4 regions of the Pseudoalteromonas sp. SaAl2 genome follow, and region 4 is predicted to be linked to each of the others. Evidence: predicted binding sites of a transcription regulator. Region 4 holds the regulator's gene; each other region holds the start of a gene.
What was found. The regulator sigma-54, encoded in region 4, starts transcription at its own class of promoters, with help from an activator protein. The targets are predictions, from matches to a motif close to GTTGGCACGNNNNTNGNNT.

Region 1 (8,105 bases), 1.3 Mb from region 4:
AGGTGTACGCGCCAGTTACCCACTCGTTTATGGCCGTGCAGATTCGCTGCATAGTCATCGCACCCTATTAATAGGCAACGCAGGGCATGCCATTCACCCTATCGCAGGGCAGGGCTTTAATTTAGGTTTGCGTGATGTACAAGTACTATGTGACTTAATAAAAGGAGAGCATGAGATTGGGAGTTATGCATTTTTGCGCCAATATGCGCAGCAGCGTAGTCAAGATATTAATACCGTAATGACCCTAACTGATAGCTTGGTTAGGCTCTTTTCTAATTCATCTCGCATATTAGCATTTAGCCGCAGTTGCGGTTTGTTCACAATGGACTTATGTTCTTCATTAAAAGCTCCGTTAGCAAAACAATTGATGGGGCAAGTAAAGCAAGGTAAACGACTATGAAACAAGCACAAGTATGTGTAGTTGGTGGCGGTTGTGTGGGGCTCACACTTGCTCTTGGTTTAGTAAAAGCAAATATCAGCGTAGTGGTTATTGACGCTGCAGCCAAACAGGCATTACCTGGTGATGACTACGGTTTACGAGTGAGTGCCTTGAGCCTTGCTAGCCAAGCATTATTTGAGTCGCTTAATGTGTGGCCCGAAATTATGGCACAACGAGCATGTGCTTATACTCACATGGATGTACGCGATCAAGATAGTTTTGGTAAAATAGCGTTTAACAGTGATGAACTAGATTTACCCCAATTAGGCCATATTGTTGAAAACGACATTATTCGTTATGCATTAATAAATGAGCTTGAAAAGCACAGTCAAGCGACCCTGATGTTTGAAACGCGTTATCAACAAATCCACCAAAGTGAAAACGATGTATTTATTACCCTTGAGTCTGGTGAGCCTGTGATTGCCAAACTTTTGGTTGCCGCTGATGGCGCAAATTCTTCTGTTCGAAAGCAGTTTAATTTACCTATTACGTTTAAAGATTACGATCATAATGCGATTGTTGCGACGGTAAAAACTGCCGAGCCACATAATAATACTGCTCGCCAAGTGTTTCTGCCTACCGGGCCATTAGCGTTTTTACCATTGGTAGATAAGCACACACATTCTATAGTTTGGTCAACGAGTCCTGAGCACTGTCAGTCGTTACTAGCGATTGATGATGCTGATTTTAATAAAGCGGTTATGGCGGCCCTTGATGGTCAATATGGTTTATGCGAGATACAAAGTCAGCGTGCTGCATTTCCACTTAAAATGCGCTACGCTCAGCAATGGGTTGCAGGTAAAGTGGTGCTCATTGGCGACGCTGCACATACTATTCATCCCCTCGCGGGATTAGGTATGAATCTAGGTCTTAAAGATGCGAGCTATTTGATTAAATTACTGAGTGAGCAGCACAAAGAGTTTGCCTGTGATCGCACCTTGCGTGATTACGAACGCACCCGCAAGCTCGATGCGCAAAAGCATATTGCTATGATGCAAGGTTTAAAAGAGTTATTTGCTGGCACTCACCCAGTTAAAAAGTTGATACGCGGTGTTGGTTTGAGCATGGTTGATAACTTAGGGCCGATAAAGCAACTTTTTGCAAAACAAGCCTTGGGCAAATAAAAGCAGTGGCGTGTATAAAAAAGAGCGCCAATGGCGCTCAACAAGGGGAGTGTAATGCTTTAAATCTGTATTTACTCTTCTAGCTCAACGAACATTTTATTTTCTATAATTTCTATACCTTGGGTGTTCTCGATAAATTTTTGCGCAAGAGCACGCTCAAAGCCGTTGCTTGCAATACCATTTAATTCAATTTTGTTACCTATTACAGTTAAGTTTAACTGTGAGAGGTTTAAATTTGGGTTGTTAAGCAACTTGTTAACTGTAAGCTGCTGTAAAGTAGGTTGAGTTGAAGCGCTACTTACCATAATACTGCTTGGCGCTGCACTGACTTGCGTTGCACAGGCAAGTAAAAACACACAACAAAGCGATATAAGTGATACGGTTAATTTGAAGCGGTTCATGATTTCCCTCAAGCTTGCTTAATTAAAGATATATTCCTAATTACAAATACCATTCCAATAATTAACCTTATGAAAATATTAGATATTTAATTTTATCATGTGAAAATTAAATATGACTTGGGTATTTTTTACATTCGAATAAGTAAAAAACTCTTTGTCCAATAGAACGATGAGTTCGGCGGCTAAAAGTTAAAACATTTATTGACACTTTAATTGAGTAACACCGCGAATTTGTTCCATAACATACACAAGCGTATTTCCTGAGTCTTAAACCTGTACCAGCCTAATAACTAAGTTTAATAGGATAGTAATATTTTTGTATCAATGAAGTTGACAGCGTTGTCTTTGCGTGTTTCTATAAAAGGGTTGTGAATTAAATGTTAATTTACAGCGTGAATTTTTTACATCCAAGGAATATAAAATGAGCGTGTCAAAGACCCCAAGATTCAAAATAACCGCATTAACAAGTGCTATTTTATTATCAGCTGCAGGCTCTGCGATGGCCGAGCAGGTTGAAGCGGAGCGTTTTATAGTGCATTTATCTGAGCAAACAACTGCGATGCATACTACGTTCGCCCGTAGTCAAGCACAGGTTAATGATATGAAACGTAGTTTAATGAATAACATTGCCACACAGGTGAATATTGATGTTATTCAACCTTTGCCTGACGTAAATGCTATGGCCGTTATGCTAACAGCAGAACAAAAACAACGGTTATTACAAAACTCTGAAGTGGCGACTATTGAAGTGGATCCTAAACGTTACTTAATGGCTGAAAGTACACCTTATGGCATTACTATGGTTCAGGCTCAACAGCTCTCTGATGATCTCACTGGTAACCAAAAAGTATGTATTATGGATACAGGCTACACCCTTAGCCACCCAGACTTGCCTAATACAGGCATAACAGGAAGTGATGGTTACGGAGCTAATAATACAGGGAATTGGTACAATGATGGTAATGGGCACGGAACACATGTAGCTGGAACAATTGCAGCACTTGGTGGTAATGGCTTAGGTGTTGTTGGTGTTAATTCTTCAGGTCAATTAGGGCTACATATTGTAAAAGTATTTAATGACCAAGGTAATTGGGCATATGGCTCAGATCTCGTTGCTGCAATTGGCCAATGTCAATCGGCTGGTGCAAGCGTTACCAGTATGAGTTTAGGTGGTTCGCAATCATCAAATGCTGAACGTCAAGCTTTTGCTAATAGCTATGCGCAAGGTATGTTGCATATTGCAGCGGCGGGTAATGATGCCAATAGTGCGTTAAGCTACCCGGCATCTTATGATTCGGTAGTATCGGTGGCGGCGGTTGATCAATCGGGTAATAAAGCATCGTTCTCTCAATATAATGCTCAAGTTGAACTAGCAGCCCCAGGCGTCGGTACAAATTCGACTTGGAACAATGGTGGCTATAAAAGCATTAGTGGTACTTCAATGGCGACACCGCACGTATCGGGTGTGGCTGCGCTAGTATGGAGTCATTTCCCTAATTGTAGTAACCAGCAAATTCGAGATGCGTTAAATGCGAGCGCAGAAGATAGAGGTACGCCAGGACGAGATACGTCATATGGCTTTGGTATTGTTAAAGCAAAAGCAGCTTACGATTATTTAGCACAATCAGAATGTGGTGGTGGCAGTGATGTTGATAATGCGCCTGTTGCAAGCTTTAGTGCAACCGTAAATGATAAACAGGTTACTTTTAATAATACCTCTACGGATGATAAAGGGATCAGCAGTTATAGCTGGAGCTTTGGCGATGGTAATTCATCAACCGTTGAAAATCCAACGCACACATATGCTGTTGATGGTAACTACAGCGTTATTTTAGAAGTAACAGATACCATTGGACAAACAAGCCGACGAAGTCAAACTGTGACAATTACATCATCAGAAGATGGTTGTGATGGTCTTGCAAGTTGGGATGCGACAACAGCATACCGGATTGCAGATCAAGTTGAATTTGAACAAGCGAAATATAAAGCCACATGGTGGTCTACTGGAGCAAATCCGGCAATTTTCTCGAATGTATGGTCATATCAAGGTGATTGTCATAATTCTGGAGACGACAATCAAGCACCTAAGGCTAATTTTGATTATAGTGTAAATGGGTTGACTGTTAGCTTTAGTAATTTATCAACGGATGATGTGGTGGTAACTGCTTCTAATTGGAACTTTGGTGATGGTGTGACTGCTAATACAAAAACACCGAGCCATACTTATCAAGTTTCAGGTTCATATGATGTAACCTTAACGGTGAGTGATGCGCAGGGGCTTAGCCATAGTTTGGTTAAAACGGTTACAGTAACGGATGATAGCACACCTCCAGCTTGTAGTGGGTTGCCTATGTGGAATGCAACCACAGCTTATACCGCAGGTAATGAGGTCGCATATAACGGTATTCGTTACCAAGCTAAATGGTGGACGCAAGGTGCTAATCCAGCAGATAATTCATCAGCATGGGCGGTATGGAAAGATTTAGGTGCATGCCAATAACAGCCATAAAAGTAAAAAGCCGAGCTTGTAAGTGCTCGGCTTTTTTAATTGTGGTTATTTTTTCTTTTTAACTTTTGCCTTCGCCTTTTTACGGGCTTTAATTTTTGCTGGATCTTTTAGTTTTTTGACTGGCATTTTGGCTTCTTTATGCTGTGGCTCAATGCCTTTTATTACGCGGCGTTTAAGTTTTTGTTCAGTGTAACGTTCCACCTTAGCTAAAACAGCCACATCGTGCGCTTCAACTAATGAAATCGCGATGCCTTTTTTACCCGCTCGACCAGTACGACCAATACGATGTACATATACATCGGCGGTACGTGGCATATCAAAGTTAATAACATGGCTAATGTCAGCTACATCAATGCCGCGGGCAGCCACATCTGTTGCAACCAAAATTTTGGTACGGCCACTGTGGAAGTTTTCCATTGCTTTCATGCGTTTGTCTTGTGGCATTTCGCCACGTAACCAGGCCGCTTTTACGCCATTGTTAGTCAATTCGCCAATGAGGGTTTCGAGACGTTCACGGGTCTTAACAAACACAATTGCTTTGCTGACATCTGGGCCATTTAAGGTATTAACTAATAGCTCAAGCTTGTGATGGTAGTCATCAGCTAAATGAACCCACTGATGAATTTTGGCTTTTTCTTTACGTGACGACTCTGCTTCAAGCAGTGCCGGATCATTTAAAATACGCTCTGCGAATTGCTCTACGCTGTCGCCTTCAAGTGTTGCTGAAAATAGAAAACACTGACGACGGTTTTTAGCTTCATCACAAATGCGCAGCATTTCTTTACGAAAGCCCATATCTAACATACGGTCTGCTTCGTCTAAAATAAGCATCTCAACATTTTCAGCATGAAAGTTTTCAGTTTCTAAGTATTCCATTAATCGCCCAGGGGTAGCGATTAAGATATCGTTATTTTTTTCAAAAATTTCTTTATGCGTGCCGTAATTAATACCACCTGTAACCACACCTATTTTTAAATGGGTTTGTTTGGCAAGTAACTCACATTGTTCATGAATTTGATACGCAAGTTCACGGGTCGGGGTCATAATTAACACTCGCGCAAAACCCGGTTCGCGGCGCGGGAAATCCAGTAAATATTGAATTGCTGGAATTAAAAATGCAGCGGTTTTACCTGTGCCTGTAGGTGCTGATGCTAAAATATCCCGCCCTTGCAGTGCTTCAGGAATAGCTTGTTGCTGAATACTAGTTGGGGTCTCATAACCCATTTTAGCGACGGCGTTTAGTAACTTGTTATCGATATCAAAATCAGAAAATTGCATAGAGTGTCAAAAATAGAGGACAATTAGCGTTAATTATACGCGCTATACTGCGGTTGGTGAACGAAAAGGTGAAAAAATGTCAGGTTTTGTGTTTAAACAATTTAAAGTTGAGCATGACCAATGTGCTATGAAGGTATCGACTGATGGCATTTTATTGGGGGCGTGGGCTAAATTAACTAACGGCCAACGAGCGCTCGATATAGGCACAGGCACAGGGTTGTTGGCTTTGATGTGTAAACAGCGAGCAGTGGACTTAGCCATAACAGCCGTCGAAATTGATGAGGCCGCTTATCAGCAAGCGAAGCAGAATATTACCCAAAGCCCATGGCCCGATATTGCACTTTACCATCAACGTATTCAGGAATTTGAAGCCGATACACTATTTGATGTGGCGATCAGTAATCCGCCTTATTTTAATAATAGCTTAAAAGGGGATGATGCCGCACGAAACGCGGCACGCCATACTGATGGATTGAGTTTTGCGCAGTTAATTAGTGCATTTAAACGATTAACGCATCATGCTGCACTGTTTAACTTAATTTTACCAAGCAGCGAAGCTCAATTATTTATAGCAGAAGCTACTGCGCAAGGGCTTTATTTACAACATCTTTGTTTAGTGCAAACTAAAAAAACTAAGCCTGCAACGCGCAGCTTAATGTGCTTTGGCTATCAAGAGGTTGATTGCAATCCTCAGCACTTAATTATTCATAATGAAGGCGGTCAATACAGTGATGATTTCGTTAACCTATGCAAGGACTTTTACTTAAAGATGTAAGCTTTATTGAATAATAGGTACAAATAACGCACACTGACCAAAATGACACGGAGTAAATAGATATGGATAATCAATTACCTAAATCACTCATGATACTGTTAGCAGTGTTACAAGGGATTGCTTTAACACTGTTATATCGCAGTCTTGAAGGGGCAACATGGCCCGCCTCAGACCCTATTTGGTTTACCTCTTTAGCTACATTTGTAATCAGTTTTCCTTTACTGACGTTACTCGCTGTGGAGCAAGGTAATATAAAAAAACTGCTTATTTATTTGCTTCCTTTTTGCTTATTGCTGTCACTATTAGGCGCATACATTGGATCTGAGCATTACCCGTTAGCGTTTATTGATAATGATTGGCTAACTGCTACGTTTGTAATGACCTCTTTGGTAGCAAGCTTTAAAGCTTTAATGTATATCCAGCAATTTATAGATAAAGAGGCGATTCATTATGCTCAGTTGTTTAAACTTTCATGGCGTAATTTTCTTTTATTTATAGAGTGTTGGTTATTTGTATTAATTTTCTGGGGCATTTTAAATTTAGGCGCAGCCTTATTTGACGCGTTGGACATTGAATTTTTCATAACGCTATTAAGAAAAGAATGGTTTTGGATCCCTACAATTACCTTAGCGTTTGCTTTTGCGAGTATTGTATTTAGAAGCCTGTTAAATGTAGAGCAAAGCATAGCAACATTACTGCAAGTTCTAATTAAGTTTTTACTGCCTGTTTTAACCATTGTTTCTTTGGGCTTTTTAGCGACTTTACCCTTTGCTGGGCTTGAAAAATTATGGCAAACAGGCAGTGGTACTTCGTTAGTTTTGTGGCTGCAACTATTAACACTCTTTTTATAAATACGGTTTATCAACAGGCATCATTACAGCGCCCTTACAATGTTGTATTACATAGGTTGATTATTATAGGTGTTGGTTTATTACCTATTTATAGCTTAATTGCGGCTTATGGGCTGTGGTTACGTGTTGACCAATATGGCTTAAGTGTTGCTAGATGCTGGGCCATTTTAATATGCTTTTTACTGGCGAGTTTTTCGTTTGGCTATTTAGTTGGGATTATTAAAAAGCGTGATGCGTGGCTTGAGGTTCAAAACAAGGTCAATATTGGTATGGGGCTCATTGTGCTGGTAAGTATGCTGCTGGTAAATTCACCTTTGTTGAATTTTCAAAGTATCGCGAGTGATAGTCAGATTGCGCGTCTAAATGATGGTAAAGTCACGCTTAAAGAGTTTAATTATGATTACTTTGCATCAAACTTGGGGCGCCAAGGTTATCTTGCAATGCAAGATTTGAAAGCGCAAATACAAGAGTCGCATCCGGAACAAGCTGCTATTATCGATCGAATGTATGTAAACACTGATTTTAAAACCGCAGAAAAGTCTACAACCCTCTCTGAATTTATTGCCCACAGTGTATTTTGGCCAGAACAAGAGGTGTTTTCTGATGAATTGATTGAGGCTGTATTCAATAGCATGCATTTTAGTAACTGGGCGCCTTTGCATAGTCATTCATTTTATTTTGTCGCTATTGATTTAAATAACGATGAGCAGTTAGATTATGTTTTCATT
Region 2 (8,105 bases), 1.6 Mb from region 4:
CTTAATTGGGTATCTGCACTTTCGCCACAATTAGCTACTGCTGGACCTTTGCGATAAGCATCAAATTCGGCTGATTCAGCCGTTCCTGCTGATTTTAAAACAGAGCCTTGTACAAATGGGCCAAAACTCGCTGACTCTAACAAGAAGCTAGCGATACCGCCGCCGCCACTAGCTAAAGCAACCGTATTAACATTAAATAAACCATCAACCTGGCTATCTAAAGGCGTATTAGCTTGAGTCACAAATGCTGGCGCAACAATAGAGCCTAATGAGTGTCCAATAAAAGATACATCCTGCGCGTTCAGTGATGAGTCATTAGTAAAGTTCAAACCAAAACGTAAACCAAGTAAGTCAGCAGCTGACTGTCTTAAGTTATCACGCGCAACTAATAATGATTGTAAATTCATGTAGGCAAGAACTGAACCAGTTGATGCGTTAAAATCATCTTCACCGTCGCCATCAACGTCGATACCACGCTCACCATGAACTGGATGGTCAATTGCAACTGTTGCAAAACCCTGCAGTGTTAAAATTGCAGTCAAGGCTAGCATGTCTTCTTTTTTAGAGGTAATACCATGCTGCATAATCACTACAGGCCAGCCATTTTCTGGCATTGTCAACGCTTCCATATCAAGTTGTCCACGGATTGCATTGAGAACAGGCAAGATAGGTTTCGTAACCTGAGTAGGTACATTGGCAATACTTTGGGTTTTCGGGATAGAATTATATTTAGTTAAGTGCTTCGTTGTATCTAAACCTAAATCACGTAAACGACCATCACTTAAGGCTGCACATGTGGTGTCATTAATTGAGATAGGATCCGTAGGGAATGCATCCCCTGCGGCAGCTTGATAACCTAGAACAGCGACTGCGTTATCACACATGCCTTGCCAATATGTATCTGCTAAATCAGCAACGTCAGTACCTGTTGGAGTTGATAGGTACATTGGTAGCATGATACTACCCTTTTGATACTCTGTTGCTTTAAAAAGTGCATACTCTGGTGTATCAGGCAAACCTAATACTGTTTGCACATTGATCATAGTCTCTGGTGTAGAAGTTGGTACTTGCAAAGTGGGCATGGGTAACGCTGAATTTTGTAAACTACCAGCAAGCATTGATTTAATCGTGTTAAGTACGGGGCCCACGGATTGGATTGTCATTGCAGCAGAGTAAATTATTTCGTCTTTACTAATAGCGCCACCGGAGGTCACCACATTTTCATAACTATTTACGGCACCTTGTAAACCCAATTGAGCTTCAGTGATTAACGGAGCTTCTTGTTTAACAAGTCCGTATGTTGAAGAGGGCTCTATCGAGCGGCCTAACGAATCTTTTAAATCTGTGGTTAATACATTAATGTACGAACTGCCCGCTTTAAACGGCTTAAGAGGGATAACTGCCACGGCATCGCCACTGGCTTGGGTTATAAAGTCAACACCAAAAGTTAGTTCTCCGATCAGTTTACATGCTGTACCAGCTGGTGCTTGAGCACACTCTGCATCAGTCAGGCTTGCGCCCATAATCACTTCAAAAATTCTTACAGCACCAGGGGCAGCCGCAGAAGCTGCATCTAAACTAACACCTTCAGGTACATCGTCACTAACAAATGAAGGCATTACTAAATCAATTTTATACGGAACTTGGCTAGACCAACCATCTAGTGCGCCCAAAGCCATTGATGGATCAGCATAGGCTGCACGCGGTACTGATACGCCGTCTTCATCTAATTCATTCGGAATATTAATCGTGCCATCTTTTGTGCCACTCATTAACAGGTCATTCGGTACGGAAATATCTCCATTTGCAGGGTCAAAATAAACGGTTGCAGTAGGGATAACTGGTGGTGTGTCGTTCTTCACATCTTCTAACGTTTCACCGCCGCCGCAACCAGCAAGTGCTGCTGTAATTGCGAGTGAGAGTAGCATTTTTTTCATATGTTTTGCTCCGCACATAATCTTATTTTTATTGTGTGTTCAGTTGAATAAGTATAGTTAATGGTTCTAATTTACTGTCATGGATATTGTCAATAATAGTTAAAATAATGTAATTAGTTTATTAATGAGACATTAGACCAGTTAAAGTTAACGTAAAGTTTCAAATTTCGCCACCTTATTTTGCAATAAATTCGATAACTTGGGGATTTGCTATGTTAAAATCACAAAAATTGATACTTTTGGACCTCTATTATGCAGACCTATAAAGCGGCTAAAAATGCCCTGCAAGACAAAGTTATTCTGATCACGGGTGCTGGCGATGGTATTGGCCGCGTTGCGGCTTTAACATACGCCCAACACGGAGCCACAGTAATTTTACTTGGCAAAACAACTAAAAAATTAGAATGCGTGTATGACGAAATTATTTCTTTAGGTGGCCCAAAACCGGCGATAGTGCCAATGGATTTAAAAGGCGCGACCAAACAAAATTACCGTGATTTAGGCGCTACCATTGAACAGCAATTTGGTAAGTTGGATGGCTTATTAAATAATGCAGGCATCATCGGCTCACTAGGCCCGTTAGAGCACTTTTGCGCCTCAACGTTTGACAACATTATGAAAGTGAATGTCACCGCACAAGCGATGATCACTAAATATATGTTTCCGGTATTGCGCAAATCACCTAATGCTTCGGTAATTTTTACTTCCTCAGGAGTTGGACGCCAAGGTCGTGAATTTTGGGGAGCTTATGCTATTTCTAAATTTGCGGTTGAAGGCATGATGCAAACGTGGGCTGCAGAAGTCGGTAAAACCAATATTAGAATAAATTGTATCAATCCAGGCGCCACTCGTACTTCCAATGCGAGCAACGGCATACCCAGGTGAAGACAGAGATAAACTAGCAACACCAGAAGAGTTAATGCCTACTTACTTATATTTAATGAGTGATGACTCTAAAGATATTAACGGGCAGTCGTTAGATGCGCAGGAAAAAAAACCAGCATAATCCGATCCTAAAATAGAAAAGCCGCTTTTAAAGCGGCTTTATTTACCTAATAAAGCAATGACTTAACGGCGTTTAGTTTGTTTTACACGATTATTGTGCTTTTTAACCGCTTTACGTATTTGGTTAATTTTGGCGCGTTTATCTTTGCGCTTTTCAGGCATTACTGACAGTTTAGTTTGTGTTTCACGACCCAGTTTTACAGTTTTACGTAGGTAGTTAACAGTTTCTAAATCTAGCTCACTCCAGCCACCTTGTGGGAGACGCTTATCAAGCTCTAGCTTTCCGTAACGAATACGAATTAGACGAGAGACTTCAACTTCTTGAGATTGCCATAAACGACGCACTTCACGATTACGCCCCTCAGTTAGGGTCACATTATACCAGCGGTTAATTCCCTCACCGCCAAGTGGTTTAATGTTTAGAAATTTAGCCATACCATCTTCAAGCTCAACACCTTTGGTTAAGTTCTTAATAGTCTCATTAGTCACTTCACCAAATACCCGTGCAGAATACTCACGTTCAACTTCATAACTTGGGTGCATTAAACGGTTAGCCAACTCACCATCATTGGTAAATAGCATCAAACCAGCTGTATTGATATCTAGACGACCTACAGCAATCCAGCGTTCGCCATCAATACGTGGTAAACGATCAAACACGGTACGACGCCCTTCTGGGTCTTTGCGTGTACACAATTCACCTTCAGGTTTGTTGTACATTATTACGCGGCAAATACGCTCCGCTTTTTCTTCAATTTTAACGGTGTGGCCGTCAACACGGATTTGGTCGGTCTCTTCGACCCGATCACCTAACTTGGCAACTTTACCATTTACACTCACACGATTTGCATCAATGTATTTTTCCATCTCACGGCGTGAACCTACGCCAGCACGGGCTAGGACTTTTTGTAACTTTTCACCTTGTATACTCATTCGGATAGTTCTCTCACAGAAGGATCACTCAATAACTGGTCTATTTTACTTTGTTGCTGCTTTGGCAAATCAGGTAAATTATCAAGACCCGTTAACGAAAAATAATCTAAAAATTGTTTTGTTGTCGCATATAAAGCAGGCCTTCCTGGCACCTCTTTATGCCCGACCACTTGTACCCACTCTCTTTCAAGTAGGGATTTCATAATTCCAGAACCCACAGCCACCCCACGGACTTGCTCGATTTCACCACGTGTTATAGGCTGACGATATGCAATTAGTGACAGTGTTTCTAATAATGCACGAGAATATTTAGGCGCTCGCTCTTGAAATAAATTACTCAGCCATGGAGCTAAACTTGCACAAGCTTGAAACCGATACCCACTGCCGACTTCAACTAATCGAATACCCCGCGTTTGATAATGAACTTGAATATGATCAATAGCATCATTAACTCGCGACATCGATACACTTAATTCACTTAAAACGGTTTCTTTAAGGTGCCGCTTACTTAACGGCTTACCTGCAACAAAAATTGCCGCTTCAATGATTTCAATCAGTTGCTCATCACTAATTCGTTTTGTTGCCATTTAAATAACCATTTAAGAATAGACGCGCTAAAGGTTGGATATTATGAGCGTTATATTATGACAGAACATTAGCTAGGTTGGAAAATTTATTATCTAAAAAAGCAAAAATGCCAGCATAAAGCTGGCATTAATATCACTAAAAATAAAATTAGCTATTTTTTACCATTTCAAGAGCTTCATCTTCAGCAACGTCACTACCGTGAGTTTTGATATAAGTGACAAATTCGTTTTTGCTGATACGCTTATCTTTATTGCTATCCATGTAACCAAAGTGATTTGAAATATCGTCGTCGTTTGCTTCGACGACTGAGATATAACCATTACGATCGTTATCTAATGACTTAAAATCACTTTCAATCGGATCAAACTTTGCGATTTCTGCCTTAAATGCTGACTCAGTTACTTCGCTGTCTGTTGCAACTTTACCTGTATTTAGGTGAGTGTAATTTGCAAATTCTTTGCGGCTAATTTGCTCGTCCATATTGGTATCGATGTTTGAAAAATGCTCCCAAATATCGTCATCATCAGCTTCGACTTTAGAAATATAGCCATCATCATCATTGTCTAAGCTATCAAAATCACTATCGATTTTTGCAAGAGAAGAATTCGCTGAACATGCGCTTAGAGTAAGAGCGGCAAAAATAGTTGATGCAAGTGTTAACTTTTTCATAAGACGTTTCCTTGTAATAAATAAAAATTAAATTCAAACGAAATAATACAAGGACTACGCCAATTCTATAAATAGACTATTATCAATCAGTTAACTAAAAACAATTTCACTAATAGAATAAAACTGTAAAATCATTGCACGACTTTTGTAAAAATTGCAGGCATAAAAAAAGCGCTGATAAGCGCTTCTTTACAATAATTAACCGTTATATTGCTGCATTTTGATAACGTTTAACGAAATCAGTTACTGGCTCACCATTACAGCGTAATGAGTTTAAGTTGCCAATTTTTTCACGCACAGGTGTAAGACCTTGCTTTACAGCAGTAACACAAAGTTGAGTTTCAGTTTGATCATTGGTGGCAAATACTTCTACAACTTTTACATTACGCTTTTTGCCACTCTCTTTTTTTGCAATATCACGAATGTCTTGACCGTTACATAAAATGCTTTGTGAGTGACGAGAAATAAAAATACCATGTTGGTGAGCTACTTTACGTGCGGCAGAAAAACCTTCGTTTGCACTAATTGAGCAAAGTTGAGATTCAATTTTTTTATCAGCACTGAAGTACTGAGCTGCTTGAGCAACGTCAGAGAGTGAAGCTGTTGCAACGAATAAAGTTAAAAGCTGTTTTTTCATGACTTACCTGTATGAATATAGAGTGAACGGGTGAATTTCGCGCATTATATATACAATAAAAATCAGATCAACCGAATAATTCATTTAATTTTTTAATTAATTTAAGTTTAACAATGTTTAATATTTAATCATCATTTGTTCAACATTAGTCCACCTATATTTCCAAATAATCACATGTACCATCGACATTTTAATGGTAGAATTTGTCGCAAATAAATATGCACTTTAGGCCAATAATATGAAAGTTATTTCATTTAACATCAATGGGCTTCGCGCTCGACTTCACCAACTTCAAGCAATCATCGATAAACATCAACCTGATGTTATAGGTTTGCAAGAAATCAAAGTACATGATGAAGCTTTCCCTTTAGAAGATGTACAAAAAATGGGATACCACGTTTACTTTCATGGCCAAAAAGCTCATTACGGTGTAGCTATGCTCTGTAGGAGTGAGCCTAAGTCAGTATTTAAAGGTTTTGCTACTGATACTGATGAATCACAAAAACGTATGATAAGTGTAACACTCACACAAGAAAATGGACGAGACCTAACGATTATGAATGGCTACTTTCCACAAGGTGACAACATTAATCACGAAACAAAGTTTCCTTATAAACGCCAATTTTATAAAGACTTAATGACTCACCTTGAGACTAACCATACTTCGGATGAAGATGTCATTGTTATGGGTGATATAAATATTTCTCCGACCGATTTAGACATTGGTATTGGCGAGCCAAACCGTAAACGTTGGTTAAAAACTGGCAAATGCTCTTTTCAACCAGTTGAACGTGAGTGGCTAGCCACATTAATGAATTGGGGCTTTAAGGATACCTACCGTGAACTTTACCCTGACACAGGTGAGCAATACTCTTGGTTTGATTACCGCTCAAAAGGGTTTGATGACAACCGAGGCTTGCGTATCGATGTGGTTCTTGCAACACAAGCATTAGCAGCACGCTGTACCGATGCGGGTATTGACTACGAATTAAGGGGCATAGAAAAGCCGTCTGATCATGCGCCAATTTGGTCAACTTTTAGTTAATTTATAATGTTTAATAACCCTGATCTTACAGTTCTTATCAGTATGAATACGCTATTGGTTTTATGGCTTGTGGTTGGGGTTATTGCTTGGAGCAGTTTTGATAAGGTACTCTATAAAAGCCTTATTACAACACCGGCACGTCAAACCGGCGTATTTTCCTGCGCAATCGTATTCTGTGTTTTATGGCAGATTAAAGCGGGTATTCTACCAGGCCTTGAACTCCACATATTAGGTGTCACCGCTATCACTTTAGTGCTTGGTTGGCGCTTTGCTATTTTAAGTGCACTGTGTGCAAGTGCTCTGCTTGTAGCTTTTGGCCAACTTAGCTTGGTACAATTGCCCGTACATTTATTATTAACAGCATTTATTCCTATACTGTTTACTTACGCTGTTTTTATTATTTGTTACAACCTATTACCGCGCCATTTCTTTATTTATATATTTATCTGCAGTTTTTTATGCGCAGCGTTAGTCAGTTGCGTTAAAATAGCGACAGTAAGTGCCTTTTATTATTTTTCAGGAAATTATAATTGGTATGAATTAAGTGAAAATTACTTATACCTATGCGCCATCATTTGGTTTCCTGAAGCGATGCTCAATGGCATGGCTATTTCAATACTTATTACTTACCGCCCACACTGGGTGAAAACATTCTATGACAAGGATTATCTAGACTCATGAGTCTCGCGTATCAATGCCCTTTATGCCAAACAGCTTTGCAGCTAAGTGAAAAATCACTGCGTTGTGTGAATAATCATACTTTCGATTATGCAAAAGAAGGCTATGTGAACCTTTTGCCAGTGCAAAATAAAAACTCAAAACAGCCTGGGGATAACCTTGATATGGTGCAAGCAAGGCGAGCATTTTTAAGCACCGGTCACTATCAGTTTTTGCAACAAGCAATCGCAAAACTTGTAGCAGAGCAGGTTCCAAAAAGTGTGATCGATTTAGGTTGTGGAGAAGGCTTTTACACACACGCAATTGCTAAAGAGTGCCCTGACAAGGTGTATGGTGTTGATATATCTAAGTCAGCCATTAAATATGCCGCCAAACGCTATGAAAACTGCCAATTTAGTGTTGCCTCAATAAGCCAAGCTCCATTTTCTGATAGTCAAGCTGATGTTCTTGTGAGTATTTTTGCGCCATTATTTGAACACGAACTCGCTCGTTTATTGGGCCAAAATGGTTCGCTGATTGTTGCAAGCCCAGGCCCTTGGCACTTAAAAGAGTTAAAACAAAAAATTTATAGAGAAGTAAACGCACATACACCTATTGATGTGCCTAGAGGTTT
Region 3 (8,105 bases), 1.2 Mb from region 4:
AACTCTGACTCAAGTAACTCCCCTGGCACTGCACCACAATTTATGGCTACAAATGGCCCGTCACTAACATGGCTATGTTGATGAATTGCATTAGCCAGTAGCTCTTTACCTGTCCCGCTAGCACCTGAAATAAGCACATTAACCTGCGTTGGACCTAATAGTTTTACTTGCTCAAGTAAGTGCAGCATCGCGCCGCTACGAGTTACAATAGCACTGTTTGAAGCTTGTTCCTCACCATTTAACCCATGTATTTCAATCGCTTTAGCTAGGCTGTCAAATAACTCGTCTTTATCAACGGGCTTGGTAATAAATGCAAAAATACCTTGTTTGGTGGCCTCTACCGCATCTGGAATTGAGCCATGGGCTGTCATCATAATAACGGGTAAGGCAGGATAGCGGCTTTGCAGCTGTCTATGTAAAGCCATACCATCCATTTCGTCCATGCGTAAATCGGTAATTACGGCATCAAACACGTGGCTTTTTAGTAATTGCAGCGCCGCCATACCACTTTCACAGGTTGTGACTTGGTAACCTTTAGATTCAATACGAATAGACAGCAGCTTAAGTAAACTTGCATCATCATCAACTAATAGAACACGGGCATTTTGAGGTAATTGAGTCGACATAATGTTACTGCTCCTTGGTTTCTTCGCGTAACAGCAGTTGCTGTTCAATTGTTGCTAATGACGATAAAGTTTCTTGCATTTTATCACTTAACGCCTGTTGTCGTTTTTTTGCATTAATTTGCTGTTTAATTTGCTGCTTCTGCAGCCACCAGTATTGCTTGATATCATCGGGCCAATAATATGCTTGATCAAGCTTTAACAACTTAGTTAACACTTCCTCAGGAACCAAGGTGTTATTTTTACAGCTAAAGTTAAAAAATTGCTGGATATCCTTTGCACCTACAAAGTCCCTATTATCTGATGCAACCTTAAAACCTCCACACGCTTTTGCATGCCAACCTATCAGTACTTCAGCAGGTGGATACATTGGATCCGTTTTTGGTCTTGGCTTCGGATTTGGCAATGCATCGCTTGGTTGCGTATGCGTCGTAGCCTCAGGTTTAGTTTCAGTTACTTCTTGCTGTACAGTTTCATCTGTTAACTCACAGCCTGTCAGGCCAATACTGGTGATGCAAACCAATAAAATGGTCTTAAAGTGCACGCCCATGTTAGCTAACTCCTTTGGTTTTATTTATTGGTATTTGAATAATGAAACGACACCCGCTTGGCTCGTTATGCTCTACTTTTAAGGTGCCCATTAATTGCTCTACTGATTCTTTGACAATGGTCAAGCCTAAACCACTCCCTTGGACCGTGGTATCTTTGGCATTTTTTCCTTGGTAGAAAGCATTAAAAATTTGTACTTTGTCTTGCTCTTGAATACCACAACCTTGGTCGCACACCACCATCACTAATTTACCTTCTGTTTGAGATAACTCAACATTGACGCAGTCGCCATTATCAGAGAACTTTAAGCCATTTGAAATTAATTGGATCAATATCATTTCTATTAATTCAGCAGCAACCACAATGGGTTGGCCGGGTAAACTTGATTGCCAACTCAGCGTTTGTTCGCGTGCTAGTAAACGATGCTCAAAATGGCTATTAACCTTATTAATTAGATGAGAAAACTCGATCTCATTAATACTGTTTTTACTGGTGCGAATTGCGTTGTAACTTAGTAAGCTATCAATCATAGTACGTAAACGCACCATGCTTTGTGTTATTAGTTCGAGTACTGCTTGCTGTTCCTTGTTAATTGGCCCAACAATCTCGTCGCTTAGTAAATCAGTGCCTTCTACCATGGAAGCGAGTGGTGTTTTAAGTTCATGGGTTACATGGCGTAAAAAAGTGTCTTTTTGCTGTTCAAGCATATGCAGTTGCGCTTGTACCCATTGCAATTTATTTCCTAATTCAACAAGCTCTGCAGAGCCTTGCACCGAGATTTCTTGCTGCCAATGTCCTTGTCCTAGTTTATCAATAACTGATGTCAGGCCTTTTAAGCGCCCACTTATACGCCATAAAAAGCCACCACTCACTAACAAGGTTAGCGGTATAAGTGCCACTAACCAGTTAATAAATGAGTTTTGTAATGCCTTTAGTTGCTGTTGATTATCGGTTATTTTTTTTCATTTTGGTCACGTAGCCATAATGTCTGCTGTGCGATAAGCTCACTGACAGGTATAAATAGCTGGGCATCTTGTAAGTTTTCAGTTACCAGCTTTTTGGTGAGCGGTGGTGAGTACATCATACAATTTTTTCCATTGCTGCTTATCGTTTTTTGCTACGCTTAAAAAGATTAACTCATCGACACTTTGTAACGACGATTGCCACTTATCAATTATTAACTCATCTAATGATGCACTTTTAAGCACCCAATTTTGGCGAGTAGCACGTTCGAGGCTATTAAGGTCTTGTTTAAGATCATTAAAAGATTTAGATATTTGGTAGTTATCACTCACTATTTGTTGGGTCACAGCGAGTTGTTTATTAAGCGCATTCAAAAATACGATAACAACTAGCGATAAAGGGAGAAGTGAAAGCAAGGTACTGAATAAAAACTGCCCTATCAAGTTTGGTCGCCACGCTAAAATTGCTTTATATTTTTGTCCAAACGAGGCTGGCATAATTACTCCTAAATTCTAATCTCATCATTATTAACTAGCCTACTTATACACTAGCTGAATCAATATACCCAAGCCATGACAACCTGTCAGTTGCATTGAACTTGACTATAAACATATTGAATAAAGCGATACTGAACCGCTCTATAAGCAATGCCGCTAAATTGAGACAAGCTAATATATTGTTTTTTTTAGTAAAAGCTCCGCTTACCTTCACTGCTGTTGCAAAAAAGACACACAACTAAGTAGATTTTTCTTGCCTACTTCCCTCTAAACAAACTAAACCACTGATTTTAAAGGGCTATAAATTTTGGCACTGATCTTGTTATATCTTAATCAGAGACATTATTAATAAGGAAATCAAATGAAAGTTATTACATCACTAGGAATATATTTAAGTGCATTAATTTGCTGCAATGTATTTGCATTAGACGCACAGGCCACATTTGCAGAGCTAGATAAGGATGGCAATGGTACGTTGAGTGAAAGTGAAGCCTCTGAAGACGCTGTGTTACATGAAAGCTTTGAGCAAATAGATAAAGACCAAAATGGTCAGATTTCATTCGCCGAATTTAAACAATTTCTTCAATAAGGAAAGTTTTATGAAACAAATACTTGCTGCTTTTTCGTTGCTCCTTTTAGCCATCAGTGCTTCAGTCTTAGCGTCTCAATTAAATGTGAGATTCGCACAACTTGATACTGATTCCGATGGTGTAATCTCATTACTTGAAGCTAAACAAAATGATGATTTATTTAAAAAGTTTAGTGATCTTGATGAAAACCAAGATGAAGTACTTTCTGAAAAAGAGTTTACTCAGTTTAAAATTTAAACCGCATTAAAGTATTTGCCATAATCCCGGAGGGAGTGTGTAAATGGATTTATTGTTGGGACTTAAATTATGGCAAATGCTTTACTCTTATTGCTTTACAGCTCAATTAAAGGAATTAATTATGAAAAACATGATGGTTTTTTGTAGTTTGCTAGTAGGGTTCAGCTTCAACGCTTTGGCACTTGACGTGAAGCAAAGGTTTGATCACTTAGATAAAAATAAGGATGGCTTTTTAACACATGCAGAGCTAGAACCTCAGCCGCAACTACTTAACAGCTACTCTAATTGGGATAAAGATCGCGATAACCGAATTTCCTTACTTGAGTTTAAACAATTTTTAACTAACAACTTATATTAACCGCATGAATAATTTTAAATACACTCTTTTAATAGCATTACTCACGACCAGTTGTGGCAGTTTTGCAACAAGTAACCGTATAGCCGAACAATTTAAAGCATTGGACAGAAATGGAGATGGTTTATTAACTCGTTCTGAGTCAGCCAAAGATCCAGCCCTGTGGTCACGGTTTAAAAACTATGATTCAGATAAAGACAACCGACTTTCACTAGCTGAATTTACTGTTTACCTAAACCAATAACACATTTGTTCAAAATAAAGATAACCCACAAAGCAAAAAACTCAGTGGGTTAATCTAGCTTTAACTTAATTTAAAGTATTCCACCTGCTCTAATACAGACTGACTTTGCTGTGCGGTTTTAGTACTTGTTTCTGCTGTTTGCTGAGATATCTCTGCGGTTTGCTCTGTCAATGTATGAATAGTATGCATATTTTGGCTAATATCCGCAGCTACCGCAGATTGCTCTTCTGCAGCAGTAGCAATTTGTTGTGTTTGATCATTTACTTGGTTAATCATTTCCATGATTTCTTTAAGTAAACTATTACTTTCATCCACTTTATCTTCGGCTTGTGCCGCAACACGTGTACTATCAGCCATCATAGTAACTGCATTTTGACTGGCTGAACGTAACTGCCCTAGCATGGTTTCTATTTCATTAACTGAGCTGTGAGAGCGCTGCGCTAAAGTTCGTACTTCATCGGCCACTACCGCAAATCCACGCCCTTGCTCACCAGCTCTAGCCGCTTCGATGGCCGCATTTAGAGCAAGCAAGTTAGTTTGCTCTGAAATATTACGTATTACATCCAAAATGGTTTCAATTTTGCTGGATTCACTTTGTAGTTTATCAACCACTTCTGATGTGTCATTTAAGGTGCCAAGTAAATGACTGACCGCTTCTTTAGTTTGTTCTGATGCCTCTAAGCCACTGCTAGCAAGTTTCATCATGCCATCAGAAGCAGTTGCAGACTCAGCCGTATTAACCGCTATACTTTTACTCGTTACTGATAACTCCTCTATCGCAGTTACCGCTTGAGTTGTATGGTCAGAAACTTCAGATGTAGCGCTTTGAATTTGCGTATTTGCGGTGAGTAACTCACTGCTGTGATTATTTACCTCTCCAACGCTGTGGTAAATACTGATCAAAGTGGTATTTAAATGAGCAATTGTTGCATCAAGTGTTCGACTCAAATCAGCCACCTCATCTTCACCGGCAACCGCTGAGTACTGATCTAACTCACCGCGTTGCAAAGCATGGGCGCTTTGACTTACGACGGTTAAACCTTGCACAACTTTTTGCGACAAAATATGACTAAATAAAGTAGCTAACCCGATAGCAATTACAATTGATAGGTAAAATATATTATTGGCAAAACTAATAGAATCTTGCGCCGCCTGCTGCGACTGATGAACTTGTGCAGTGTTGGCTTGTTCAAAGCGTTCGAAAAATTCAGTCAAAGCTAAATGCGAATCAACAAATTCACGATAAATTGAGTATTCAGCCTTATTATCTGACGATGACTCCATTGCCTGTTTAAAGTTCAGAGCGGCGGCTTCATAGCGTTTTGAATGACTTTTTAATTTCAACAGTAAGCTATGGTCACCTGTATAGGCCTGGCTTACTTTCTCGATTAAAGGCGCGGTTTTCGCAATATTGTTGTCTATGCTAATCAACATTTCGGGGGCTTGCTCGTGTAGCCCTAGTAAATAAATAACTTGTAAACCACGTACTCCAGCTATAACCCCATCTTGGGCTTGCTTTAGCTCTGCGCTGAGCTTAGTCACTTTAAAGTTATGTTGATAAAAACTATCAAACCCATCCGCAATTTGGTTATTAGCAACCTTAATAAATATCATTGCAACTATAAAAATAATGCAAATTATGGCAGATAACAAAATAAATTTACTACGCATTGCCAGTTCGTTGAGTTTCATGCTAGTTCCGACTTATTCATTATTTTAACGTTAATTCATAAGCATAGCTGAAAGATATGAATGTTATATAATAATTTATTAAATATTTTGCTGGTTGTTCATTCTCTGATAGTGTTTATAAATCACTCGTTAAAAAGATAATTAACAATGAAGCACTTACTTGCAATAGTACTTTTTACTCCTCTGTTTGCTTTGGCTGATACGACGGTAATTTATAACGCAAATGGCTATACTCCGACCTACAAAGGTAAATTAAAACAATTTAGTACGCTTGTAATAAAAGATGGCAAGGTTGTTAAAACAGGTAACGATGAACTAAAAAATAGCTTTCCTCGCGCCCGCACGTTTGATGCACAGCAAAAAACATTACTGCCAGGTCTGATAGATGCACATGGCCATGTTATTGGTCTTGGGAAAAACTTGTCGCAACTCGATTTACGCGGTATTGATTCAATTAAAAGTGTTCAAACTAAATTAGCAAGCTTTGCCAAAAATAAGCAAGGCTGGATTATCGGTCGTGGTTGGAATCAAGAACTATGGCTTAACAAGCAATTTCCGACGGCTACTGATTTAGATCAAATAGTTAAAGACAAACCCGTTATACTTTCTCGCGTTGACGGGCACGCAATATGGGTTAATAGTAAAGCCATGGAGCTTGCTGGCATAACAGCTAAGACACTGACACCTGAAGGCGGCGAAATTATCAAAACAGCCACAGGAACGCCAAGTGGTATTTTTATTGATAAAGCTGAAAGTTTAATCAATATAGTCATTCCAAAAAGCTCCGTGCAAGCTACCAATCAAGCCCTAGACATGGCTGGGGAGCACCTTTTAAGCTTAGGTATTACCTCTACTCATGATGCGGGCATCGATAAGCAGACATGGCAGATTTATAAACAACGAGCTGAGCAAGGCACCTTACCACTACGTATTGTGGCTATGTTAAGTGCGGCTTCCCCTGAGCTTGAAACCATGCTTAAAGCTGGACGCTACAAAGACTTGCATGATTACATGTCAATTCGTAGTGTAAAAATATACGCTGATGGCGCCCTTGGTAGCCGGGGTGCGGCGCTACTTACTGATTATGCCGATAGAAAAAACCATCAAGGTTTGATGCTAGAAGATCAAAAAAAAATTAGAGCAGCTTTTTACCTTGAGCTTTGAAAGTGGTTTTAGCGCAAATACCCATGCGATTGGCGACAAGGCGAATCAAATTGTGTTAAATGCCTACGAAAATGTATTTAAAAAAACCGGCGGTATTTTATTACGAAACCGAATTGAGCACGCACAAATAGTGGACCCAACTGATATTCCACGCTTTAAAACACTAAAGATTATCCCTTCAATGCAACCTGTGCATGCCACCTCTGACATGCATATGGCAGAGCAACGGCTAACTGACTCACAACTGGCTGGCGCCTATGCGTGGCGAACTTTTTTAGAAACAGGGCTCTGTAGTCGCCGCTGGCTCAGACTACCCTGTTGAGTTAGCAAACCCGTTTAATGGGCTATATTCAGCTATAACTAGAATGGATCATAATCAATTACCTAAAAATGGTTGGCGTGCAGACGAAACAATAACACGTGAAGAAGCACTTAATGCTTTTACATTAGGTGCTGCATACGCTGCGCATCAAGAATTTAAATTAGGAAGCTTAGAGCAAGGAAAGTGGGCTGACTTTATTTTAATCGATAAAGATTACTTTAAAGTACCGATTGAAGATATATTTAAAATTGAGGTTGATCAAACCTGGATTGCCGGCGAGCTGAAATACAAAAAAACCGATTCAGCAGAATAAAAACTACTCTGCAGGTTTTGACTTTTTGCTGACTCAACTTAACTAAATGGTAAATATTAACAAAAGTAAGTACACCATTTGTAATTGCCACCGGCCAAGCCGAAATCACAATACCGTAAAAAGTAAATGCAACACAGCCAGCTAAATTAAACCAGCGTAGCTTTTACAACATCGCTCATAGTAAGAGAGGCAACAAGCAAAGCCGAGGCAATATAACCTAAATATTCCCAACTCATTTGTTCTCTCCAATACTTTAGGTTAGCATTATAGGTAATGCTATTTTACACTCTATGAAACAGTGTAATCGCGGCATAAAAAAGCTAACTTACTCAAAACCCAAAGTAACCTCAAAAGGCTTACTTTAATAATCATTACACGGGATATAAAGGTATCAAACCTATTTTGGTCATAATGACTCAAAACAGGTTAGTAAGTTAGCGTAAATTCTTAGAGTCTTAATGCTACCGTCATTAAGGTGTAATAAATAGGACAATTGTCCGAAGAGCATACTTGATGTTTCAATATCATTTTTCTAGTTATTTGGTTGATCAACTTT
Region 4 (8,105 bases):
TGGCTAGTTGTCGGCATGGTCGTACTTCCTTTAAGCTCTCACTTTTTAGTTGGTTCAGCTGTTGATATTGCAAAGTATTTTGGCTTAAGCGATTTAGTCATCGGCTTGACTATTATTGCTATCGGTACCAGCTTGCCTGAACTTGCAGCTTGTATTGCAGGGGTGCTAAAAAACGAAGACGACTTAGCATTGGGTAATATTGTTGGCTCTAATATTTTTAACTTACTAGCCGTTTTACCATTAGCGGGGATTATAAATCCTTCGATTATTGACCCCTCAGCGGCAAACCGTGACGCGCTAATTATGATAGGTGCCACCATCGCATTAATCGCTATGTCCTTGAGTTTTCGTGGGGCACGCCGTATTAATAGAGTTGAAGGTGGCTTATTATTAGCCGCATTTGTTGCTTATCAAGGTTATATTTTTAGCCAAGTAGCTTAATACCGAATAAATTGGACAACACAATGACGCAGTTAAATTTTATTGAACAAGGAAAACGAGTACTTGATATTGAACGTCAAGCCCTTGTTGATATAGCTCAATACCTAGACGAAAACTTTAACCAGGCCTGTCAGTTGATGTATCAATGCCAAGGCCGAATTATCGTTGTCGGCATGGGCAAATCGGGCCATATTGGCAATAAAATTGCTGCCACATTAGCAAGCACCGGCACACCAGCTTTTTTTGTTCACCCTGGTGAAGCGAGCCACGGTGATTTAGGCATGATCACCCGTGATGATGTAGTCATGCTGATATCTAATTCTGGCGAAACCAGTGAAGTGCTCAATATAATCCCAGTGATTAAACGCATTGGCGCTAAAATGATCGCAATGACCAGCAACCCAACATCGTCAATGGCAAATTGGGCTGATGCTCATGTATGCATTAAAGTATCTAAAGAAGCTTGCCCTCTTGGCCTTGCACCAACAGCCAGCACCACAGCAACACTTGCAATGGGAGATGCAATAGCCGTCGCCCTACTTGAAACACGAGGTTTCACAGCCGACGATTTCGCACTATCACACCCAGGCGGCAGTTTAGGCAAACGCTTGTTACTGTGCTTAAAAGATTTAATGCATGATGGTGCCTCAACGCCTATTATTAAAGACACGCAATGCATTAAAGACGCTTTAATAGAAATGTCAGCCAAAGGCCTAGGCATGACAGCAATTGTAAACAACCTTGGCCAACTCAATGGTTTGTTCACTGACGGTGATTTACGCCGTATTTTAGAGCAACGTATCGATATACATAGCACGCTTATTAGTGAAGTCATGACACGTTCGTGCACCACGGCAACTGCGGATATGCTTGCCGCCGAAGCGCTTAATATTATGGAACGTAAACGTATTAACGGTCTTATTGTAATTGACGAAAACCAGCACCCTATTGGTGCATTAAATATGCAAGACTTGCTCAAAGCAGGAGTGTTATAAAATGCAATTTGCTGACTTATACCAACCATTGAGCTTAGATGCTCAAACTCGCGCTAAAAGAATAAAATTACTGATCTGCGATATTGACGGGGTATTTTCTGATGGTCGAATTTACTTAGGTAATCAAGGCGAAGAATTAAAAGCATTTAATACCAAAGATGGTTTTGGCATCAAAGCACTTATCAACAGTGGTTTTGAAGTTGCTGTGATCACAGGTCGTCATTCACAGATAGTTCAGCAGCGCATGACTAGCCTAACAGTACAACATATATATCAAGGTCAAGAAAATAAGCTGCAAGCCTATCAAGAACTTAAAGATAAACTGAGCTTAACCGATGAGCAAATCGCCTATATTGGCGATGACGGCCCAGATCTCCCAGTCATGGAGCAAGTTGGCTTTGCAGTAGCGGTGAACGACGCCCACCCGTTAATCAAACGCGTATCGCATTATACCACTATGCTACCGGGTGGATTTGGCGCAGTGCGAGAACTCACTGATTTATTAATGCTAGAAAATGGCAAATCGCTGACTAGCGAAGGCACCAGCTCATGAATAGTGCGCGTTTAATATTAAGCGTATTATTTATTGGCTGTATGGTTTGGCTTTGGTATCCATACTTTAACCAAGCAAACACACAACAGCTCGTTGAAGAAGATGTTATTGCCAAGCCCGACTACACAGCAGTGGCATTAAAACAAACAGCCTTTGATGAGCAAGGTAAAATAAGCCACAAAGTGACCGCTGCTAAAATGGAACTATATCAGCAGTTAGGATTCACGTACTTTGAAGAACCTATTTTCACCTTATATAATCAAGAACAAATGTGGCAAATTAATGCAGCTGAAGCCACATTATATGAAAATAACCAGCTGGTTTTAGAAGGCAATGTGACGGCGAAAAATCTCACAGATAATGCCATGATAGATCACATTAATGCCGATAACATCCAAGTTGATATTGAACTTCAAACAATGAGTTCAGAACAACCTGTAGAGTTGGTCGGCCCTAATTTAAAAATTACTGGGCGCGGATTACAAGCCGACTTAAAAGCCGAAGTAATAGAACTAATTAACCATACGCGAACCATATATTATGACCAATAAACTAGCCAACATATTTATCATTCCAAGCTTACTCATTGCATTTTCGAGCCTTGCCCAAGATACAACACCACCGGCCGATCAGGTATCAATCAGCGCTGATAAACAACAAGCTCAGCTTAAATCTAATGTCGGTATTTTTGAAAAAAACGTTGAAATTATCCATGGTAACCGCCGAATTAAAGCAGATCGCCTCGAAGTACATAAACGTGAAGACTTAGGCGATAATAAACAGTTACTCGTGGCCACAGGCAAACCTGCATACTTTGAAGAAAAACAAACCGATGGCACTCTAATGAGCGCCAGTGCTGATGAAGTTCGTTACGATGTAGCAAAGCGCCTGTTAACTTTAATAGGTAATGCGAAAGTAACCCAAGCAGGGCAAAAAATTAACGCTAAAAGCATCACCTACGATATGGAACAGCAGCTAATAAGTGCTGAAAGAGGCGAAGACTCAAATGACCGCGTGCATACAATTTTAGTACCTGTCGATAGCAAAAAATCAAAAGGCCAGCCATGAGTACATTAAAAGCCGAGTTTTTAGCAAAAAGCTACAAGGGCCGCCAAGTTGTAAAAAGTGTTGGCTTAGAAGTTAGCGCTGGGAGTATTGTTGGTCTGCTAGGTCCTAATGGCGCAGGCAAAACCACCACTTTTTATATGATTGTTGGCTTAGTGCCCAGCGATAAAGGTAAAATTAGTATTGATGATAACGATATTACATTATTACCCATGCACAGCCGTGCTCGCTTGGGTATTGGCTACTTACCACAAGAGTCATCTATTTTTCGTAAATTGACCGTTTACCAAAACCTGATGGCGATTTTAGAAACCCGTAAAGAGCTAAATAAAACAGCCCGTGAAGAAGCCTTAGATAGCCTACTTGATGAATTTAGCATTCAACACATTCGTGATAGTCAAGGCATGGCATTGTCAGGTGGTGAACGCCGCCGTGTTGAAATTGCGCGTGCTTTAGCCGCAAATCCTAAATTTATCCTATTAGATGAGCCTTTTGCTGGTGTTGATCCCATTTCAGTGTTAGATATAAAGAAGATTATCGAGCACCTTAAAAACCGTGGCATCGGTGTACTAATAACCGACCATAATGTAAGAGAAACCCTTGATGTTTGTGAAAAAGCCTACATAGTTTCTCATGGGGAGTTAATTGCATCAGGAACTCCTGAGCATGTACTTGCCAACCAAACAGTTCGCGATGTATATCTGGGTGAGCAATTTAGGCTATAAAGCAACACTCAGCTAACTATCTGCTAAACTAAATTATGACAACACAATAAAAGGATTGTTAGAGATAAATGAGGCAATCACTCCAGCTGCGCATGGGCCAGCAACTTACAATGACACCACAACTGCAACAAGCAATTCGCTTATTGCAGTTAAGTACATTGGATCTCCAGCAAGAAATTCAAGAAGCACTCGACAGCAATCCATTACTTGAGGTCGAAGAGCAAGAGTTTGGTGATGAAACGGCTGGCAAAAATGAACAAAAACAAGACACTGACGATGTCACAGTAAGTGCCTCAGCCGATGAAACACCCAGCGAATACGAACAAGAAAGCAGCGAAGCACTTAATAAAGACACAGTAAGTGATGACATGGCTATGGATGTGACCTGGGATGAGTACATGAGTGCTGCTCCTGCCAGCTCATCAGGCCCGATGCCTGAAGATGAATCTATTTATCAAGGTGCTTCAACCGAAACCTTGCATGAATATATTATGTGGCAGTTACAGCTCACCCCATTTAGTCCGACCGACGAGGCGATCGCTATTGCCATTGTCGAAGCTATCGACGAGTCAGGTATTTTAACTCTAAGTTGTGAAGACATTGCAGAGAGCCTAAATAAAGATAATAACGAAGAAGAAATTGAGCTTGATGAAGTGCAAGCCGTTTTAAAACGTATTCAACTGTTTGACCCAATTGGTATTGGTGCACGCAGCTTGCAAGAATGTTTATGTATTCAACTAAATCAATTTGACCCCGCAACTCCTTGGATTAGCGAGACAAAAATGATTTTAACTGAACACATCGATTTATTGGCCAGTCGTGACTATCGCACTTTGATGAAAAAGACTAAGCTTAAGGAAGATGAACTTAAAGAAGTGATGACACTCATCCACAGTCTAAACCCAAAGCCTGCGGATAGCATCGTACGTGAAGAGTCTGAATACGTTATTCCAGATGTCTCAGTAAAGAAAATTAAAGGCCGTTGGGTTGTTGAGTTAAACCCCGATAGCATGCCTAAAATTAGAGTAAACAGCCAATATGCAGCTATGTCTCGCTCGGTTAAATCGAGTAGCGACAGCCAATTTATTCGCTCCCACTTGCAAGAAGCAAAGTGGTTTATAAAAAGTTTAGAAAGCCGTAATGACACATTACTTAAAGTAACCAACTGTATCGTTCAACAGCAACAAGGGTTCTTTGAGCATGGCCCTGAAGCAATGCGCCCTATGGTATTAAACGATGTTGCTGAAATGGTAGAGATGCATGAATCAACCATCTCACGTGTTACCACGCAAAAGTACATGCACACCCCAAGAGGGATTTTTGAGTTAAAGTATTTTTTCTCAAGCCATGTGAGCACTGAAAACGGTGGTGAATGTTCATCTACAGCGATCCGCGCATTAATTAGAAAATTAATTAGCGCAGAAAACTCAGCGAAACCATTGAGTGATAGCAAAATTGCAGATATATTGGCAGAGCAAGGTATCAAAGTAGCTAGACGTACAATTGCAAAATATCGCGAGTCACTGGCTATTCCACCGTCGAATCAAAGAAAGAGTTTGATTTAAGGCGTAAAAAAACAAAGAAGGAAAATGCTTATGCAACTGAATTTAACTGGTCGTCACGTAGAAATTACCGATTCACTTAGAGACTATGTACACAATAAGTTTGCAAAGCTTGAAAGGCACTTTGATCATATAAACAACGTGCACGTCATTTTAGACGTAGAAAAGCTAAGCCAAAAAGCAGAAGCCACAATACACCTCAGTGGTGCTGATTTATTTGCTTCAACCGAACATCAAGACATGTACGCTGCGATTGACGCCCTAATAGATAAACTAGACCGTCAAGTTATCAAACACAAAGAGAAGCACGCTCGACACTAATATTATGAAACTAAGTTCACTTACTTGTAAGGACTGCAGTAAAGCTGCGGTCCTTTTTAATAGCAAAAAACGAATTTTAGAATTTATTAGCCAGTTGGCTCATGAACAACTCCCTCACCTTTCAGAACAAGAAATTCTTAACTCGTTACTTAATCGAGAAAAATTAGGTAGCACAGGTATTGGCCGTGGAATTGCTATTCCTCACGGTAGAATAACGGGTGTTGATACTCCATTAGCACTGATACTAGTGAGCGAAACGCCCATTAACTTTGATGCGATTGATAACCGTCCTGTAGATATATTTGTGGCACTCATCGTACCTGATGGTGACAGCCAACTTCATTTAAAGACCTTGGCCACAATTGCTGATAAACTTAACGATAAAGATTTTTTGTAAACAATTACGTAGCGCTAAATCTGACCACGACTTATACCAAGTTATTGTCGAGCTGTCTTAGGAAAGTGAAGGAGTCATTACATGGAGTTAATTATCATCAGTGGGCGTTCAGGTTCTGGTAAATCTGTTGCCCTTCGCGTATTAGAAGATCTAGGTTATTATTGTGTTGATAATATTCCTGTGAACTTGCTGCCTTCACTCGTACGAAGCGTTTCTGATAACTATGATAAAACAGCAGTTAGTATTGATGTGCGCAATCTGCCAAAAGAACAAGAAGAGTTTAATGACATTCTTGAGTATTTACCTGGCTTTGCAAACCCAACTTTATTTTATTTAGACAGTGACGACCAAACGCTGATCAAACGCTTTTCTGAAACTCGCCGTTTGCACCCTTTATCGTTAGATTCTCTGCCCCTTGATTTAGCCATCAAACAAGAAAAAGTATTGCTTGATGTATTGATCACTCGTGCTGATTTTATTCTTGATACAACAGAGTTGAGCGTTCACCAATTAGCAGAATCAATTCGTGAGAAGATTTTAGGTAAAAAAGATAAAAAGTTAATTATCACTTTTGAATCTTTTGGTTTTAAGCACGGTATCCCTAAAGAAGCTGATTACGTATTTGATGCCCGATTTTTACCAAACCCACACTGGGAGCCTGAGCTAAAGCCACTTACAGGCCTAGATCAACCAGTAAAAGACTATTTAGCTAGCCACAGCATAGTACAAAAGTTTACTTGGCAGATTCAGACCTTTGTACAAACTTGGCTGCCTCACTTAGAGCGTAATAACCGCAGCTATCTAACTATTGCTATTGGTTGTACCGGCGGGCAACACCGCTCTGTCTACTTGGCGCAAACTATAGGTGAAAGTTTTGCAATGAGTCATAGCAATGTAAAAATCCGTCATCGTGAACAAGAATAATATCTGCTATAGGCTTTGATATGCATTTAGAAGACACTTTTTTAATCAAAAATAAATTAGGATTACATGCACGAGCTGCCAGCGTTTTAGCTCAGCTCGCGCTGAAGTTTGACGCGACTATTACCTTATATCAAGACGATAAACAAGCTGCTGGTGACAGCGTTTTAGCTTTAATGCTACTTGAAAGCAGCCAAGGTAAAGAAGTTAAAGTAGTCTGTGAAGGGCCAGACGCCAAGCCGGCATTAGCGGCAATAGGTGAGCTAATCGAACAGCGCTTTCATGAGCATGAATAGCGCACTTTTTTTAAAATTGCGTTAAACTAAATAACGATAGGAAAGCAAAAAATTCTAGCTTACTATCACCCTACCCAATAAAATTTGTAACCTAAGGACGCCAATGCCTGAAGCTTTTGAACAAGATTACCCACTACAACAACTAAAACAAGTGACCAAGTCACTCAATAGTGGTCAATTTGTTCAAGTTAGGCGAATGTTGGCAAAAACAGCTCCTTGTGACACAGCATTATTACTCGAATCTTCCCCGCACAAGATCCGTAAACTACTCTGGCAATTAGTTGATCCTGATGTACAAGGTGATGTCTTAGAGGAGCTTTCTGAAGACGTACGATTAGGTATCATCGCGCAAATGGAGCCAGAGCATATAGCTGCGGCGACAGAAGACATGAGTCATGATGACTTAGGGGAGGTTTTAAGAAGTCTACCTGATACCGTCTACCAAGACGTAGTTGGGGCCATGGATAGCCAAGATAGAGAGCGTGCAACACAAGCTCTCTCTTATCAAGAGCGCTCTGCTGGTGCTCTTATGAATACGGATACGGTGACTATTCGTCCTGACGTTACAATTGATGTGGTGCTTCGATATTTACGCCTACGCGGAGAGTTACCTGAAGGTACCGATGACTTATACGTTGTAGATAAACACAATTGTTTTCTCGGTGCTATGTCACTCACAACGCTTTTAACTAACCCGCCAGACAAAATCATTCGCAACTTAATGGATGAAGACTGCGAATCAATTTCAATCGCCATGGATGAAAGCGAAGTTGCCCAACTATTCGAGCGACACAATTGGATATCGGCACCCGTCGTTGATGATAATGAC

Region 1: a site for sigma-54 is predicted at 2,005-2,023, ahead of ACU8V8_RS02745 (BON domain-containing protein). Genes of this name have one in related genera too.
Region 2: a site for sigma-54 is predicted at 5,178-5,196, ahead of ACU8V8_RS06905 (EF-hand domain-containing protein). Genes of this name have one in related genera too.
Region 3: a site for sigma-54 is predicted at 2,939-2,957, ahead of ACU8V8_RS02190 (EF-hand domain-containing protein). Genes of this name have one in related genera too.

The regions. Positions count from the first base shown of each region.
Region 1 is NZ_CM129605.1:576,343-584,447, forward strand. Features, by position in the region: gene ubiH (2-octaprenyl-6-methoxyphenyl hydroxylase) at 1-400, shown strand, start outside; gene ACU8V8_RS02740 (FAD-dependent monooxygenase) at 397-1,563, shown strand; gene ACU8V8_RS02745 (BON domain-containing protein) at 1,635-1,964, opposite strand; gene ACU8V8_RS02750 (S8 family serine peptidase) at 2,386-4,464, shown strand; gene srmB (ATP-dependent RNA helicase SrmB) at 4,519-5,751, opposite strand; gene ACU8V8_RS02760 (tRNA1(Val) (adenine(37)-N6)-methyltransferase) at 5,828-6,526, shown strand; gene ACU8V8_RS02765 (hypothetical protein) at 6,589-7,377, shown strand; gene ACU8V8_RS02770 (DUF4153 domain-containing protein) at 7,314-8,105, shown strand, end outside.
Region 2 is NZ_CM129605.1:1,394,168-1,402,272, reverse strand. Features, by position in the region: gene ACU8V8_RS06925 (VolA/Pla-1 family phospholipase) at 1-1,937, opposite strand, end outside; partial or broken gene ACU8V8_RS06920 (YciK family oxidoreductase) at 2,190-2,943, shown strand; gene rluB (23S rRNA pseudouridine(2605) synthase RluB) at 3,006-3,875, opposite strand; gene scpB (SMC-Scp complex subunit ScpB) at 3,872-4,462, opposite strand; gene ACU8V8_RS06905 (EF-hand domain-containing protein) at 4,611-5,132, opposite strand; gene ACU8V8_RS06900 (exonuclease III) at 5,338-5,769, opposite strand; gene xthA (exodeoxyribonuclease III) at 6,008-6,814, shown strand; gene ACU8V8_RS06890 (energy-coupling factor ABC transporter permease) at 6,821-7,495, shown strand; gene rlmA (23S rRNA (guanine(745)-N(1))-methyltransferase) at 7,492-8,105, shown strand, end outside.
Region 3 is NZ_CM129605.1:455,256-463,360, reverse strand. Features, by position in the region: gene ACU8V8_RS02205 (sigma 54-interacting transcriptional regulator) at 1-626, opposite strand, end outside; gene ACU8V8_RS02200 (hypothetical protein) at 631-1,173, opposite strand; partial or broken gene ACU8V8_RS02195 (sensor histidine kinase) at 1,175-2,632, opposite strand; gene ACU8V8_RS02190 (EF-hand domain-containing protein) at 2,994-3,221, shown strand; gene ACU8V8_RS02185 (hypothetical protein) at 3,232-3,459, shown strand; gene ACU8V8_RS02180 (EF-hand domain-containing protein) at 3,581-3,817, shown strand; gene ACU8V8_RS02175 (EF-hand domain-containing protein) at 3,822-4,058, shown strand; gene ACU8V8_RS02170 (methyl-accepting chemotaxis protein) at 4,119-5,750, opposite strand; partial or broken gene ACU8V8_RS02165 (amidohydrolase) at 5,898-7,549, shown strand; partial or broken gene ACU8V8_RS02160 (uroporphyrinogen decarboxylase) at 7,479-7,785, opposite strand; gene ACU8V8_RS02155 (Crp/Fnr family transcriptional regulator) at 8,063-8,105, shown strand, end outside.
Region 4 is NZ_CM129605.1:3,027,297-3,035,401, forward strand. Features, by position in the region: gene ACU8V8_RS14295 (calcium/sodium antiporter) at 1-441, shown strand, start outside; gene ACU8V8_RS14300 (KpsF/GutQ family sugar-phosphate isomerase) at 465-1,436, shown strand; gene kdsC (3-deoxy-manno-octulosonate-8-phosphatase KdsC) at 1,438-1,989, shown strand; gene lptC (LPS export ABC transporter periplasmic protein LptC) at 1,986-2,540, shown strand; gene lptA (lipopolysaccharide transport periplasmic protein LptA) at 2,530-3,057, shown strand; gene lptB (LPS export ABC transporter ATP-binding protein) at 3,054-3,779, shown strand; gene ACU8V8_RS14325 (RNA polymerase factor sigma-54) at 3,848-5,344, shown strand; gene hpf (ribosome hibernation promoting factor) at 5,375-5,662, shown strand; partial or broken gene ptsN (PTS IIA-like nitrogen regulatory protein PtsN) at 5,667-6,120, shown strand; gene rapZ (RNase adapter RapZ) at 6,141-6,983, shown strand; gene ACU8V8_RS14345 (HPr family phosphocarrier protein) at 7,004-7,276, shown strand; partial or broken gene mgtE (magnesium transporter) at 7,380-8,105, shown strand, end outside.